Regions from separate parts of the Bradyrhizobium sp. KBS0727 genome, predicted to be linked through region 2. Evidence: predicted binding sites of a transcription regulator. Region 2 holds the regulator's gene; each other region holds the start of a gene.
The links. Region 2 encodes HrcA, which represses chaperone genes, less so after heat shock. Its sites were predicted from a motif close to GTTAGCACTCNCNNNNNGNGAGTGCTAAC; they were not measured.

Region 1 (5,322 bases), 2.9 Mb from region 2:
ATCCTGGCGTTCCAGGCGCTGCCGATCATTCTGGTGATGAGCGTGCTGACGACGCTGCTGTTCTACTGGCGCGTGCTGCCGCCGATTGTGCGCGGCATGGCCTGGGTGCTGGAGCGCACGCTCGGCGTCGGTGGCGCGGTCGGGCTTTCCACCGCCGCCAACATCTTCCTCGGCATGGTCGAGGCGCCGCTGTTCATCCGACCCTATCTTGCACAACTGACCCGCAGCGAATTGTTTCTGGTGATGACCGGCGGCATGGCCGGGATCGCCGGCACCGTGCTGGTGCTGTACGCCACGCTGCTGGCGCCATTGATCCCCGACGCCGCCGCGCATTTCGTCATCGCTTCCGTGCTCGGCGCGCCGGCCGCTATCCTGATCAGCCTGATCATGGTGCCGGAAACGTCCGACCAGCGCACCGGCGGGTCGCTGGCGGACCCCGACCTGCACGCGAGCAGCACGATGGATGCGATCGTCAAGGGCACCACCTCAGGCCTCGAACTGCTGCTCAACATCATCGCGATGCTGCTGGTGCTGGTGGCGCTGGTCTATCTCGCCAATGCCATCCTCGGCCTGCTGCCCGAGATCGGCGGCGCCAACATTTCGCTGCAGCGGCTACTCGGCTATCTGATGGCGCCGGTGTGCTGGCTGATGGGCCTGCCGTGGCCGCAGGCGGTCACCGCGGGAAGCCTGATGGGCACCAAGACCGTGCTCAACGAACTGATCGCCTATGTCGACCTGTCAAAGCTCGGCACCGAGGCGCTCGATCCGCGCTCGCGGTTGATCATGCTGTATGCGATGTGCGGCTTTGCCAACTTCGCCAGCCTCGGCATCATGATTGGCGGCCTCGGCACCATGGCGCCGGGCCGCCGCGACGAGATCAATGCGCTCGGGCTGAAGTCGATCGTCTCGGGCACGCTGACGACCTGCCTGATGGGCGCGATCGTGGGGGTGATGACGCCCTAGCCGTCATTCCGGGATGGTCCGAAGGACCAGACCCGGAATCTCGAGATTCCGGGTTCGCTTCGCGCCCCGGAATGACGGCTCACTAATCAGCTCGACAACTCCACCGTCTTGAACTCCGCCGGCAGGATCACTTCCAGCAGTTCGACGTCGTCGGAATAATCCATGATCAGGTGCTTGATGCGCGGCGGCTGGGTCCAGGCGCTGCCTTCTTTCATCAGCGTCTCGCCCTGGCCTTCCATGTAGGTCTTCACCCAGCCCTTGAGCACATAGACCATCTGGAATTCGACGTCGTGGTAATGCAGTTTTGAGACTTCCGCCGGATTGCACGGTCCGATCAGCCGGATCACGTGCGCCTGCGCCAGACCGTGGCTCGCATCTGATATGCCGAGGTCGCGATACATGGCATAGGTACGCAGGCCGTCGGCTTTAAAATCTTCTTCGCGGTGATGGCTGATGGCGATGCGCTGCTTCGGCCGCGCCTTTGACTTCACCGTCTTCTTGACCGCGGGCACGCCCCTCGCCTTGGACTTGACGGTCTTGCGCGCGGTGGATTTGGCGGATGCCTTGTGGCCCGCCCATTTCTTCTTCACCGCGGTTTTGGCGGCGGCTCTTGATGTCGTTTTCTTGGCCATTGGTGCCTCCCGTATGTTGGTGACCGGAGGCTAACACAGAATGGATTTCGTAGGGTGGGTTAGGCGACTTGTCCGCCGTAGCTCAACGAGCGAAGGCGGAAGCCGTAACCCACCATTTGATGCGACGGCCAAGAGGGTGGGTTACGCTTGCGCTAACCCACCCCACGCATCTCGCTAGATCAATGCAGCCTGAACACGCCGTCGACGGCGCGCAGCTCGGCCGGCTTGATCAGCTTGGAATGCGCGACCGTGACGGAGTACAGCGGACCGTCGAGCTTTTCCTGCCAGAAGGCGAGGAAATCCTTCAGCGCCGGAAATTTCGGAAACAGATCGTAGTTCTGCCAGACATAGGTCTGCAGCAACGAGGGATGATCCGGCATCCGATACAGAATTTGCGCCGTCGTCAGCCCGTAACCCAGCACCTGCTTCCGGAAATCGTCGGAAACAACCCCAACCCGCGAGACCATGCCAACCTCCATTGGTGGAAGCGCATTTCACGTGGTGGCCGCACCGAGCCACCCCGGCGGAGATGCGCTCACATGAGAGAAATGTGACGCACGATACCAACCCATCACAAGCCTAAATGTTTAACGATCTGTTGAAAAAGTTCGCGTTAGCAGCAGCTTACCGCACGTGCTAATACGGGGTCGGACGCTTCGTTTGGCCAATTAAGGATGATTAACAAAATTGGCAGGCGTCACATTTGAGTGCCAAATTTTCTGCTAGAAGCCCTTGTTCCCCGCACAAGACTGGCTTATCTCCAGCCCAGCCGAGCTAGCACTCGCTGGCACGGACTGCCAAAATTCCAGAATCTGACAACATCTTCATAAACTTAGGAGGACTGCATGAAATTCCGTCCGCTTCACGACCGCGTTGTGGTCAAGCGCATCGACGCTGAAGAGAAGACCGCTGGCGGCATCATCATTCCGGACAGCGCCAAGGAAAAGCCGTCGCAGGGCGAAATCACCGCCGTGGGCCCGGGTGGCCGTGACGAAGCTGGCAAGCTGATCCCGATCGACCTCAAGGTCGGCGATCGCGTTCTGTTCGGCAAGTGGTCGGGCACCGAGGTCAAGCTCGACGGCCAGGAACTGCTGATCATGAAGGAAAGCGACATCATGGGCGTCCTCACCGACGTTCCCGCGACCAAGAAGAAGGCCGCCTAAGCTTTACCCGCACACGCTCACCCTGAGGGGCGCCTGCGAGGCGCCTCCCCAAAGGGTGAGACCCAGACATCAACTCAGGGAAATCAAATATGTCAGCTAAAGAAGTCAAATTCGGCGTCGATGCCCGCGACCGCATGCTGCGCGGCGTCGAGATTCTCGCCAACGCCGTCAAGGTGACGCTCGGCCCGAAGGGCCGCAACGTCGTGCTCGACAAGTCGTTCGGCGCTCCCCGCATCACCAAGGACGGCGTCACTGTCGCCAAGGAGATCGAGCTCGAGGACAAGTTCGAGAACATGGGCGCGCAGATGGTGCGCGAAGTCGCTTCCAAGTCGGCCGATGCGGCCGGCGACGGCACCACCACCGCGACCGTGCTCGCGGCTGCGATCGTCCGTGAAGGCGCCAAGTCGGTTGCCGCCGGCATGAACCCGATGGATCTGAAGCGCGGTATCGACCTGGCTGTGGAAGCCGTGGTCGCCGACCTCGTCAAGAACTCCAAGAAGGTCACCTCGAACGAGGAAATCGCCCAGGTCGGCACCATCTCCGCCAACGGCGACGCCGAAATCGGCAAGTTCCTCGCCGACGCCATGAAGAAGGTCGGCAACGAGGGCGTCATCACGGTTGAAGAAGCCAAGTCGCTCGAGACCGAACTCGACGTCGTCGAAGGCATGCAGTTCGACCGTGGCTACATCTCGCCCTACTTCGTCACCAACGCCGACAAGATGCGCGTCGAATTCGACGATGCCTACATCCTGATCAACGAGAAGAAGCTCTCCAACCTGAACGAACTGCTGCCGCTGCTCGAAGCCGTGGTGCAGACCGGCAAGCCGCTGGTGATCGTGGCCGAAGACGTCGAAGGCGAAGCTCTCGCCACCCTCGTCGTCAACCGTCTGCGTGGCGGCCTGAAGGTTGCGGCCGTCAAGGCTCCGGGCTTCGGCGATCGCCGCAAGGCCATGCTGCAGGACATCGCAGTGCTGACCGGCGGCCAGGCGATCTCGGAAGATCTCGGTATCAAGATGGAGAACGTCACCCTGCAGATGCTCGGTCGCGCCAAGAAGGTGATGATCGACAAGGAAAACACCACCATCGTCAACGGCGCCGGCAAGAAGGCCGACATCGAGGCGCGCGTTCAGCAGATCAAGGCGCAGATCGAGGAAACCACCTCGGACTACGACCGTGAGAAGCTGCAGGAGCGTCTGGCCAAGCTCGCGGGCGGCGTCGCGGTGATCCGCGTCGGCGGCGCGACCGAAGTCGAAGTCAAGGAGCGCAAGGATCGCGTTGATGACGCGATGCATGCGACCCGTGCGGCGGTTGAAGAAGGCATCGTGCCGGGCGGCGGCGTCGCCCTGCTGCGCGCCTCCGAGCAGCTCAAGCGCATCAAGACCGCCAACGACGACCAGAAGACCGGCGTCGAGATCGTGCGCAAGGCGCTGTCCGCGCCGGCCCGCCAGATCGCGATCAACGCAGGCGAAGACGGTTCCGTCATCGTCGGCAAGATCCTCGAGAAGGAGCAGTACAACTACGGCTTCGACTCGCAGACCGGCGAATACGGCAACCTGGTCTCCAAGGGCATCATCGACCCGACCAAGGTGGTTCGCGCGGCGATCCAGAACGCGGCCTCCGTCGCGGCTCTCTTGATCACCACCGAAGCCATGATCGCCGAACTGCCCAAGAAGGGCGGCGCAGGCGCAGGCGGCATGCCCCCCGGCGGCGGCATGGGCGGCATGGACTTCTGATCCAGCCACTCAAGCAACAGCCCAAGAAGTGCAAAACCCCGGCAGCGATGCCGGGTTTTTGTTTGGGGCGGACGACGTGAACGGCCGCCACAACGCAGTGAATGCCAAAGTTTCACTTGCAACGCTACGCTGAAGAAGAAGCTTTGTGCTCCTCAGGATATTTACTGTTATGCACAGGATCACCCCGTAAATATACGTTGGTTTGTATTGACAATCTCGAAAAAAATTGACGCGAGAGTCGCAAACCGAACCGACAGTCCCGTTTCTCCCGGCGCAGACTAGTGTCGGGGCTGATCAAAGCTCATCCAAAACCGATCGAACACGGAGCGTGAGTTCTCGTGACGCTAGCGAGCGTCGCGGGGAATGCTTTCGCTTGAGAAAGGTAATGCTCCTATGAGTGAAAACGAAATGAAAGTCACGCCAAACGGAACGAATGTTTTCGGGATGCCGTTGTTGGACTTCTCGAAGCTCGCCTTGCCCGGGGTGGTCGGCGAGCTCGCCGAGCAGGGCTACGCCCGCGCGCGGGAAGGCTGCGAGAAGATCAAGGCCGGGTCGCAGGAGATGGCGGAAGCGCTGCGCGAGACCTATTCGAGCAATGCCAGAAGCGCGACCGACTACGGGCTCAAGATGTTCGAAATCTCAAACGCCAATGCCGCATCCGCGCTCGATTTCTGGGTCCACCTTTTCGGCAGCAAGTCAGCTACCGATGCCCTTGCCTTGTCCGCGGCGCAAGCGCGCAAGGCGTTCGAAACCGCATCCGACCAGAACAAGGAATTGTGGGCGCTTGCCCAGACGCTTGCGACGGAAACCGGTGAGCCGATCAGGAAGCAC
Region 2 (5,322 bases):
CGCGAGATCCGCGACCACCGCATCCAGCACCGGAAATCCAGACTGCGTTACGCGCAGGCGGCCGTCGGCGTCGACGGTGATGGCGCCTTCGTCGCGAAGGATGGCGATCCGTGCCGGATCGAGCGCGCGGCCTGACAGCGCCGCGTAGCGCTTGGGATCGATGCCTTCCGCGAGCCGCAATCCCATCAGCAAAAATTCGTCGGCGCGCTCCTCGCTGTTGAGGAGATCGTCGGTGGTGACGCCGTTGCCGTTGGCCTCGACGCGCATCAGCCAGGCCTCGGGGCGCTTTTCGGTCGCGATCGCGTGCCTGGTGCCGTTGATGTCGAGGCGGCCATGGGCGCCGGGGCCGACGCCGGCATATTCCTCGCCGCGCCAATAGACCAGGTTGTGCTTGCACTCGGCACCCGGCCGGGCGTGGTTGGAAATCTCATACGAAGGCAGGCCGTTGATGGCGCAGACCTCCTGCGTCACGTCATACAGGGCGCGGGCGACCGCTTCGTCCGGCGTCTTCAGCTTGCCGGCGGCGTGCAGGCCGAAGAACGGCGTGCCTTCCTCGATCGTGAGTTGATAGAGCGACAGATGTTCGGCGGCTTCCGAAATCGCCAGCTTCAATTCGTCGGCCCACATCTGCGGCGTCTGGTCGGGGCGGGCGTAGATCAGGTCGAACGAATAACGGTCGAACACGGTGCGCGCGATCGCAACCGCATCCAGCGCTTCGCGCGCCGTATGCAGCCGGCCCAACGCTTTCAACGAGGCGTCATCCAGCGCCTGCACGCCGAGCGAGACGCGGTTGACGCCGGCGGCACGATAGCCGCGAAACCGCGTCGCCTCCACGCTGGTCGGATTGGCTTCGAGCGTTACTTCGACGTCATCGGCGACCTGCCAGTGCTTGCCGATCGCGTCGAGCACGGCGCCGACGGTGTGCGGCTGCATCAGCGACGGCGTGCCGCCACCGAGAAAGATCGAGGACACCTGCCGCCCCGGCACCCGCGCGGCCGTGGATTCGATCTCGCGCGCAAAGGCGCTGGCAAAGCGCGCTTCGTCGATCGGTGCGTGGCGAACGTGGCTGTTGAAATCGCAATAGGGGCATTTCGACAGGCAGAACGGCCAGTGCACATAAACGCCGAACGCTTGCTTGTTTCCCGCTCCCGCTTGCGGGCCGAGACGAGCAGAGCTCGCTCTTGGAGGGCCAGGGTGAGGGCGGTTGCCGTTAGTCAAGGCAGATCTCCGCCAGTTTGACGAAGGCGCGGGCGCGGTGTGACAGGCCCAAACCCAAAGGAGGCAGGCCGTGCTTCTCGATCGAGGTCATCTCGCCGAACGTACGCGCATGTCCGTCGGGCTGGAACGCCGGATCGTAGCCGAAGCCGGCCGTGCCGCGCGGCGGCCACACCAGAACTCCGTCGGCGCGCGCCTCGACCTCTTCGAGATGATCGTCGGGCCAGGCGACGCACAAGGCCGAGACGAAATGCGCTCTTCGTTTCTCGGACGTGGTGGCGCCGCGCTCCTGCAGCAGGCGTTCGATCCGCGTCATCGCCGCGGTGAAATCCTTGGTCTCGCCGGCCCAGCGCGCCGAGTGGATCCCGGGCGCGCCGTCCAGCGCCTCGACCACCAGTCCGGAATCATCGGCGAAGGACGGAAGCCCCGAGGCCTTCGCTGCCGCCATCGCCTTGATCGCAGCGTTGGCGCGAAACGTATCGCCGGTCTCTTCGGGTTCGCCGAGCCCGAGCTCGCCCGCGGAAATCGCCTCGACGCCATGCGGTGTCAGCAGTTCCCGCATCTCGGCGAGCTTGCCGGGATTATGGGTTGCGATCACGAGCCGGCCGGTGATTCGACGGTGCATGATCGATCAGACTACGCGACGGCCAGTTTCTGCAAGTCCACCAGACGCGCGACACCGTTGCGCGCCAGTTCCATCAGCGCCAGGAACTCGTCCTGCGAGAACGGCGTCTTCTCGGCGGTGCCCTGCACCTCGATGATGCGGCCGTCGCCGGTCATGACGAAATTGGCGTCGGTGTCGGCCTCGGAGTCCTCGGCATAGTCGAGATCGAGCACCGGGGTGCCCTGATAGATGCCGCAGGAGATCGCCGCGACATTGTCGCGCAGCACGTTGTTGGCCTTGATCATGTTGCGGTTCTTCATCCAGGCGATGCAATCGGCCAGCGCCACCCAGGCGCCGGTGATCGAGGCCGTTCTGGTGCCGCCATCGGCCTGGATGACGTCGCAGTCGACCGTGATCTGGCGCTCGCCGAGCGCTTCGAGGTCGACGGCGGCGCGCAGCGAGCGGCCGATCAGGCGCTGGATTTCGACGGTGCGGCCGCCCTGCTTGCCGGCGGCGGCTTCGCGGCGGGTACGTTCCAGCGTGGCGCGCGGCAGCATGCCGTATTCGGCCGTGACCCAGCCGCGCCCCTGACCCTTGAGCCAGGGCGGCAGCCGCTCTTCCAGCGTCGCGGTGACCAGCACATGGGTGTCGCCAAACTTCACCATGCAGGAACCTTCGGCATATTTGACCACGCCGCGTTCCAGCGACACGGGACGCAGCTGATCGGGCGCACGGCGGCTTGGCCGCATGGGAGAATCCTTTCGAAAAATCAGGCAAAAACCGGTTGCGGTGCTTGTAGGAGGGGGAATGGGCAGCGGCAAGGGTTTTTGCCCCTGTTTTGCGGGAATGCGCGCTTGTCATCGGCCCCCCGGATGGACAGATTAGAGGGGCTGGGAGGAATAAATATTGGCCCACCACGATCCGATTGGTCTGATCGCGCCGAATGCGGGGCTCGCCCAGCTCAACGAGCGTTCGCGCGACATTTTTCGTCAAATCGTCGAGAGTTATCTCGCGACCGGCGAACCCGTCGGCTCGCGCAATATCTCGCGCCTGATCGCGATGCCGCTCTCACCGGCCTCGGTGCGCAATGTGATGTCCGACCTCGAGCAGCTCGGCCTGATCTACGCGCCGCATACCTCGGCCGGCCGGCTTCCAACCGAGCTTGGTCTGCGGTTCTTCGTCGATGCCCTGATGCAGGTCGGCGATCTCACCGAAGCCGAGCAGTCATCGATTCAGACCCAGCTCGCCGCCGTCGGCCGCGCGCAGTCGGTCGAGGCAGCCCTTGGCGAAGCCCTGACGCGGCTGTCGGGACTGACCCGGGCCGCCGCCGTGGTGCTGACCGCCAAATCCAATTCGCGGCTGAAACACATTGAATTCGTGCGGCTGGAGCCGGAGCGCGCGCTGGTGGTGCTGGTCGGCGAGGACGGCCAGGTCGAAAACCGCGTCCTGACCTTGCCGCCTGGCGTTCCCCCTTCGGCGCTGACGGAAGCGACCAATTTCCTCAACTCGCGGATTCGCGGGCGAACGCTCGCCGAAGCCCGGCTGGAACTCGAAACCGCGCTCACGGCTAGCCGCGCCGAACTCGATCAACTGACGCAGAAGGTGATCGCGGCCGGCATCGCCGGCTGGTCCGGCGGCGAAACCGAGGACCGGCAGTTGATCGTGCGCGGCCACGCCAATCTGCTCGAAGATCTGCATGCGCTGGACGATCTTGAGCGGGTCAAATCGCTGTTCGACGATCTCGAGACCAAGCGCGGCGTCATCGACCTGCTCGGCCGGGCGGAGCGCGCCGAAGGCGTGCGAATTTTCATCGGATCGGAGAACAAGCTGTTCTCGTTGTCCGGTTCCTCCACCATCATCGCGCCCTATAGCGACGCCTCGGGCCGCATTGTCGGCGTTCTCGGCGTGATCGGGCCGACGCGGCTGAACTATGCACGGGTGATTCCGACGGTGGACTATGCGGCCCGGATCGTCAGCCGGATGCTGGGCGGCTAATCCGAGCCCCGCTGCCCCCAAAAGCGGTTATGAACGCTTGATTTTCGTCGCCTAAAGCACGATATCCCCCGCAGCAAATCCCCATTTGACCAGATGCGTTTTTTGAGAAGGCAGCCTTATGACCGATCCCAACCGGCCGAATGAAGACCCGGCGAACGCGGCCCAGAGCGGCGAGCCCGTGGTCTCCAAGCCCTACATCATGCCCGACGATCCCGAGGAAGGATCAGCCGAGGCGCTGACCAAGGAACTGGCTGACGCGCGCGACAAGACGCTGCGTACGCTGGCGGAAATGGAAAACCTGCGCCAGCGCACGCGGCGCGAGGTCGCCGATTCCAAGACCTATGGGATCACTGGTTTCGCGCGCGACATTCTCGATATCGCCGACAATCTGCAGCGCGCGCTCGATGCGATCCCGGCCGAGGCCAGGGAAACCGCCGATCCCGGCATCAAGGCCTTCATCGAGGGCGTCGAGCTGACCGAACGCTCGCTGCTCAACACGTTGGAGAAGAACGGCGTCAAGAAGTTCGATCCGTCGGGCCAGAAGTTCGACCCGAACTTCCAGCAGGCGATGTACGAAGTGCCCGATCCCTCGGTTCCATCAGGGACGGTGGTTCAGGTGGTGCAGGCCGGCTTCATGATCGGCGATCGCGTGCTGCGTCCGGCGCTGGTCGGCGTCTCCAAGGGCGGCGCCAAGGCAGCCGCGGCGGCGAGCGAACAGAACTAAGATTAGATCGAGCTGCATCCGTGAAGGTACTGCACTCCCTCTCCCGCTTGCGGGGGAGGGTTGGGGTGGGGGTGTCGCCGCGAGTCAAACTGTTCGTGTGGAGAGAGCTTCCCCCACCCGGATCGCATCTCTCGATGCGATCCGACCTCCCCCGCAAGCGGGAGAGGTAAGGCGAAGCTAAGCCGCGATATCCGCGGACTGGATGCGCTTGACGCCGGCCTTGGCCATATCGGCCCAGGCTTTGGCCATCGAGCCCTGGGTGTCGATGCCGCGGCAGGCATCTTCGACCACATAGGTCTCGAAGCCGGCCTTGCGCGCATCGAGCGCGGTCCATGCCACGCAGAAATCGGTGGCGAGGCCGGCCACGAACAGGCGCTTGATCTGGCGCGCCTCCAGGTAGGCGGCGAGGCCGGTCGTGGTCTTGCCGTCGGCCTCGGTGAACGCTGAATAGCTGTCGACGTCCTTGTGAAAACCCTTGCGGATGATCAGCTCGGCCTGCGGGATCGAGAGGTCCTTCGACAGCGACGCGCCGTCGGTTCCCTGCACGCAGTGATCGGGCCACAGCACCTGTTTGCCGTAAGGAAGATCGACGGTTTCGAACGGCTTCTTGCCGGCATGGGATGAGGCGAACGAGATATGGCCCGCGGTGTGCCAGTCCTGCGTCATCACCACATTGGCAAAGTTTTTGGCGATGCGGTTGATGACGGGCACGACCTGATCGCCGTCCTTCACCGCGAGGCTGCCGCCCGGCAGGAAACAGTTCTGGACGTCGATCACCAACAGC
Region 3 (5,322 bases), 1.0 Mb from region 2:
ATGGCCAAAAAAGAAGGCCGCCCGGAGGCGGCCTTCGATCTGATGAACGGCAGGAAGGGTTCAGCGGGCTTAGAAGCCCATGCCGCCCATTCCACCCATGCCACCGCCACCGCCGCCGGGCATCGCCGGAGCCGGCTCCCTCGGCAGTTCGGCGACCATGGCTTCGGTCGTCACCAAGAGGCCGGCCACCGAGGCGGCGTCCTGCAGGGCGGTGCGCACCACCTTGGCCGGGTCGATGATGCCTTTCTCGACCATGTCGACATAGGTCTCGGTCTGCGCGTCGAAGCCGAAGGTCTCGGACTTGTTCTCGAGGATCTTGCCAACCACGATCGAGCCTTCGACGCCGGCATTCTCGGAGATCTGCCGGATCGGGGCTTCCAGCGCCTTCAGCACGATATTGATACCGGCCTGGACGTCGGAGTTATCGTTCTGGATACGGCCGACCGCCTTCTTGGCGCGCAGCAGCGCCACGCCGCCGCCCGGCACGATGCCTTCCTGGACGGCCGCGCGGGTCGCGTTGAGGGCGTCCTCGACGCGATCCTTCTTTTCCTTGACCTCGATCTCGGTCGCGCCGCCGACGCGAATGATCGCGACGCCGCCGGCGAGCTTGGCCAGGCGCTCCTGCAGCTTCTCGCGGTCGTAGTCCGAGGTAGTTTCCTCGATCTGCGCCTTGATCTGCTGGACGCGGGCCTCGATGTCCTTCTTCTTGCCGGCGCCCTTGACGATCGTGGTGTTCTCCTTGTCGATCACCACCTTGCCGGCGCGGCCGAGCATGTCGACGGTGACGCTTTCGAGCTTCATGCCGAGCTCTTCGGAGATCAACTGACCGCCGGTCAGGATCGCGATGTCTTCCAGCATCGCCTTGCGGCGATCACCGAAGCCGGGCGCCTTGACGGCGGCAACCTTGAGGCCGCCCCGCAGGCGGTTGACCACGAGCGTCGCCAGCGCCTCGCCTTCGACGTCCTCGGCGATGATCAACAGCGGACGGCCGGACTGCACCACGGCTTCCAGCACCGGCAGCATCGCCTGCAGGCCGGAGAGCTTCTTCTCGTGCAGCAGTACGTAGACGTCCTCGAGCTCGGCGGTCATCTTCTCGGCATTGGTGACGAAGTAGGGCGAGAGATAGCCGCGGTCGAACTTCATGCCCTCGACGATGTCGACTTCGGTATCGAGCGACTTGTTTTCCTCGACCGTGATGACGCCTTCATTGCCGACCTTCTGCATCGCCTGCGCGATCATCTTGCCGATGGCGGCGTCGCCATTGGCCGAGATGGTGCCCACCTGGGCGACCTCGGAGGAGGCGGCGACCGGCTTGGCGCGCTTCTCGATGTCCTTGGTCACGGCCGCCACCGCGATGTCGATGCCGCGCTTGAGGTCCATCGGGTTCATGCCGGCCGCGACCGACTTGGCGCCCTCGCGCACGATCGCCTGCGCCAGCACGGTTGCCGTCGTGGTGCCGTCGCCGGCAGTGTCGTTAGTCTTGGAGGCGACTTCGCGCAGCATCTGCGCGCCCATGTTCTCGAACTTGTCTTCGAGCTCGATTTCCTTGGCGACGGTGACGCCGTCCTTGGTGATGCGCGGCGCACCGAAGCTCTTGTCGATCACGACGTTGCGGCCCTTCGGGCCGAGCGTCACCTTGACCGCGTTGGCGAGGATATCGACGCCGCGCAGCATGCGATCACGGGCGTCTCCGGAAAATTTAACGTCTTTGGCAGCCATTTGAATTGCTCCTTGAATGAATTGGATACGGTTGCCTGCCGGGCGTCTCTTCCCCTCTCCCCTTGTGGGAGAGGGTGGATCGAATGAGCGTCAGCTCATTCGAGACGGGTGAGGGGTCTGTCTCCGCGGATAGAGACCCCTCATCCGGCGCGCTTTGCGCGCCACCTTCTCCCACAAGGGGAGAAGGGAAGAAGCGACGAGCCGTGCGCGGCGGCTATTGAATGCAATTAGCTCAGCACGCCCATGATGTCCGACTCCTTCATGATCAGGAGTTCGTCGCCATCGAGCTTGACTTCGGTGCCCGACCATTTGCCGAACAGCACGCGGTCGCCGATCTTGAGGTCGATCGGGATCAGCTTGCCGGCCTCGTCGCGACCGCCGGGGCCGACCGCGGTGACTTCGCCCTGCGAGGGCTTTTCCTTGGCGCTGTCGGGAATGATGATGCCGCCCTTGGTCTTCGCTTCGGCATCGATACGCTTGACCACGACGCGGTCATGCAGCGGGCGGAATTTGGATTTGGACATGAGGTTTCCTCTTTAATTCCTATGGGAGGCTCGGTTTCAGGTCTGGTTGCCATCGAAAATGGCTGGGAATGCCGGCTGTTCGAACCCATCCCGGGCGGGACGGCAGGTCCCCTTAGCAATCGTTGCATTTGAGTGCTAATTGAGGCCCGGGGAATATGACTTGGCGTGGTTCCTGTCAAGCAAGCGTGCCCAAGGGGAGCCAAAGGGAAGGCCAAGGCCTAAAAAAGGTTAAGGCCTTGGTGAGGCCAATATAGGATGCTCGTTGAGAAACCAAATCGGAACGGTGGCGTAACTAAATGGGCGTCATTGCTCCGGCAGGCGTTTTGCGGTTGGCTGCGGGATGGGCGGCTAAGGAATTGGTCGGGGGAATGCAATGATCAGCTCAGATAATGCGCGTACGGTTGCCAATCTGGCGATCGCTTCGGCGCTGACGGTTTTCCTCGCGGGGTGCGGCAGCATGAGCCTGCCGTCGCTGTCGTCGAGTTCATCGCCCGAGCCGGTCGAGCCCGGGGTAGCCCCCGAAATGCCGGCCTCGATCCGCGCCGACGAGATCGTCGGCCGCTGGGGCCTCGCCTCGTTCCAGAATCCGGCGGACCGCGCCAGGACCGAAGCCGCGGCGAGGGGACAGTGCAAGCAGCCTTACGTGATCAGCGCCGGGCAGTCCGGCGGTGTGGTCATGCATCTGGCCGACCAGGCGACGCCGCAGGAGCTGCGCCTCAAGGGCAGCCCGAGCGGCAAGAACTATATCGGCCCGCCCGGACCCACCCCCGGCGAACAGGACCGCGAGATCGTGTCGTTCGACGGCCGGGTGCTGGTCACGCGCTTCGTCGACAAGGACGCCGCAGTCCGTTACGGCAACATGGTCTATGTGCGCTGCGCCCCGCGGGCGTGAGCTGAGATTTCATTTACGATAGGCCGTCATTCCGGGGCGATGCGAAGCATCGAACTACGATGCGCGAGTGCGCATCTGAGAATATCGAGATTCCGGGTCTGGTGCTAGCGCACCATCCCGGAATGACGGAGCCAAATAAGAAACAAAAAAAACGCCGGCATCGCTGCCGGCGTTTTTCGTTGCGGATGCCGTCGCCTTGTGTCGCCAGGCGGCGGGAGCAAAATCTCAATCGAACAGGGCGTCGATGTCGTCCTGCGAGGCGTGGCCGACGTCGCCGTCGAGCTTCGGGCCGTTGAGTAGCTTGGCGTCGCCTTCGCGGGTATCGACGATCGGCGTGGCGTGGGCCTTGATCGCGTCGACGCCACCCCAGATGTCCATCATCGCGTTGATGTGATTTTCGATGAACTTCATCGTCGTCATCACCTTGTTGATGCGCTGGCCGGTGAGATCCTGGAAATTGCAGGCCTCGAAGATCGAGATCACGCGTTCCTGGATATCCTCGGCGAGCAACTTCTGCTGGTCCGGCGAGATGTTCTTCGACAGCGCGCTGGCGGCCTGGTCGATCGCCTCGGTGGCTTCGAGAATCTGCTGGGTGGCTTGTTCGGTGCCGCCGACGACGGCGCCGAGTTCGCCATTGACCTTGGCCATTTCCGCGCCGTCGTGACTCTTGCCGTGCAGCACGGCGATTTCGCGCTTGGTGCGGTTGATGGCGTCGTGAATGAGGTCGAGCTCGACCTTGAGCTTTTCGCACTGTTCGATCTGGGCGCGATAGGTTTCCAGAAGCGTATGCGCCTCCGCGACTTCGCGCGCGACGCTGGCTTCCGCGGTTTCGGTCACTGCCGCGCGGTGGTGACCGCCGCCGGCGGCCATCTGGGCGCGGATCGAGCGCAGCTCGGACATGATCTCGCGATGCATCGGGCCGATGTCGCCGCCTTCGGCGACCACGGACACGGGCGCGTCGCCCATAATGGCTTGTTCGATACGAAAACGTTTGCGACTAACCGACATGAGTTTTTTCCCACCCCTTCACTTCCGGTGTTTTAGACCGAGGCGATTTAACGTCAGGTTCACGCGGGAACATGCCGCGGCGCGCTTTGCGAACGCGCAAACCACCGATTAACCATGAAGGGTCCGCGTTCACCCAAAATAAACGCTACCGGACAAATCAGCGCCTGGTCGACGACGTGGTGAATCGAAACGCCGTCTGCGTTTACCAAACCGATTAGGTTTTCGTTTGTATTGATTGCGTGCAACGGCGCCGTGCAGGCGCTGCCCCGCAGTAACAGTGACGAAACAGTAACGAGTACGTCGATGTCAAAAATCTCCCTTGCGCTCCTCGCGAGTGTGTCTTGCCTTTGCTTCGCCGACCAGGCCGCAGCAATTGACGCTTCGCCATTTGCTGGACCCTCCGTCATTTATGCCCGCGAGCCCGCGCAGCCGGCGCCGGTGCGCACCGCCTCCGCCGATCGCAGCCAGATGGGCGGCGGCTTCATCGAATTCCTGTTCGGCGATGCGCCGCAGGGCGGCCGTTACCAGCAGCAGCCGATGTATCAACAGCAGCCGGATAGCGGATATGGCCGGCGTTCGCTGCTGCCGCCGATGGATCCGCAGCAGTCGATGATCCGTCAGCAGGAAGAGGCGGCCGAACCCGCGCAGCGGCCGTTCGATCCGAAATACGAAAAGCAGATGGTCGAGTATCACGGCAAGGAAAGCGCCGGCACCATCGTCGTCGACACGCCGAACAAGTTTCTGTTCCTGGTGCAGGGCGACGGCAAGGCGATGCGCTACGGCATCGGCGTCGGCCGTCCCGGCTTCACCTGGTCGGGCGTCAAGACGATCTCCGCCAAGAAGGAATGGCCGGCCTGGACGCCGCCGCCGGAAATGCTGGCGCGGCGCCCCGATCTGCCGCGGCACATGGAAGGCGGCCCGCAAAATCCGCTGGGTGCGCGCGCGATGTATCTGGGATCGTCGCTGTATCGCATCCACGGCTCCAACGAGCCCTGGACCATCGGCACCAACGTGTCCTCCGGCTGCATCCGGATGCGCAACGAGGACGTGATCGATCTCTACGGCCGCGTCGGCGTCGGCGCCAGGGTCGTCGTGATCTAACATAGCGTTTTCGAGCGAAGCATGCCCCCGGACTTGATCCGGGGGTGGATCCGGTTCGCGTCAAGAAAGCGCGTCAAA

Region 1: a site for HrcA is predicted at 2,369-2,397, ahead of FFI89_RS21560 (co-chaperone GroES). Genes of this name have one in related genera too.
Region 3: a site for HrcA is predicted at 2,355-2,383, ahead of groES (co-chaperone GroES). Genes of this name have one in related genera too.

What each region holds. Positions count from the first base shown of each region.
Region 1 covers NZ_CP042176.1:4,587,616-4,592,937, forward strand. The annotation lists gene FFI89_RS21545 (NupC/NupG family nucleoside CNT transporter) at 1-963, shown strand, start outside; gene FFI89_RS21550 (cupin domain-containing protein) at 1,050-1,595, opposite strand; gene FFI89_RS21555 (usg protein) at 1,775-2,062, opposite strand; gene FFI89_RS21560 (co-chaperone GroES) at 2,441-2,758, shown strand; gene groL (chaperonin GroEL) at 2,848-4,491, shown strand; gene FFI89_RS21570 (phasin family protein) at 4,900-5,322, shown strand, end outside.
Region 2 covers NZ_CP042176.1:181,790-187,111, reverse strand. The annotation lists gene hemW (radical SAM family heme chaperone HemW) at 1-1,116, opposite strand, end outside; gene rdgB (RdgB/HAM1 family non-canonical purine NTP pyrophosphatase) at 1,211-1,840, opposite strand; gene rph (ribonuclease PH) at 1,852-2,568, opposite strand; gene hrcA (heat-inducible transcriptional repressor HrcA) at 2,726-3,814, shown strand; gene grpE (nucleotide exchange factor GrpE) at 3,933-4,538, shown strand; gene pncA (bifunctional nicotinamidase/pyrazinamidase) at 4,716-5,322, opposite strand, start outside.
Region 3 covers NZ_CP042176.1:1,223,553-1,228,874, forward strand. The annotation lists gene groL (chaperonin GroEL) at 70-1,719, opposite strand; gene groES (co-chaperone GroES) at 1,947-2,243, opposite strand; gene FFI89_RS05750 (hypothetical protein) at 2,617-3,135, shown strand; gene FFI89_RS05755 (protein phosphatase CheZ) at 3,361-4,143, opposite strand; gene FFI89_RS05760 (L,D-transpeptidase) at 4,447-5,244, shown strand.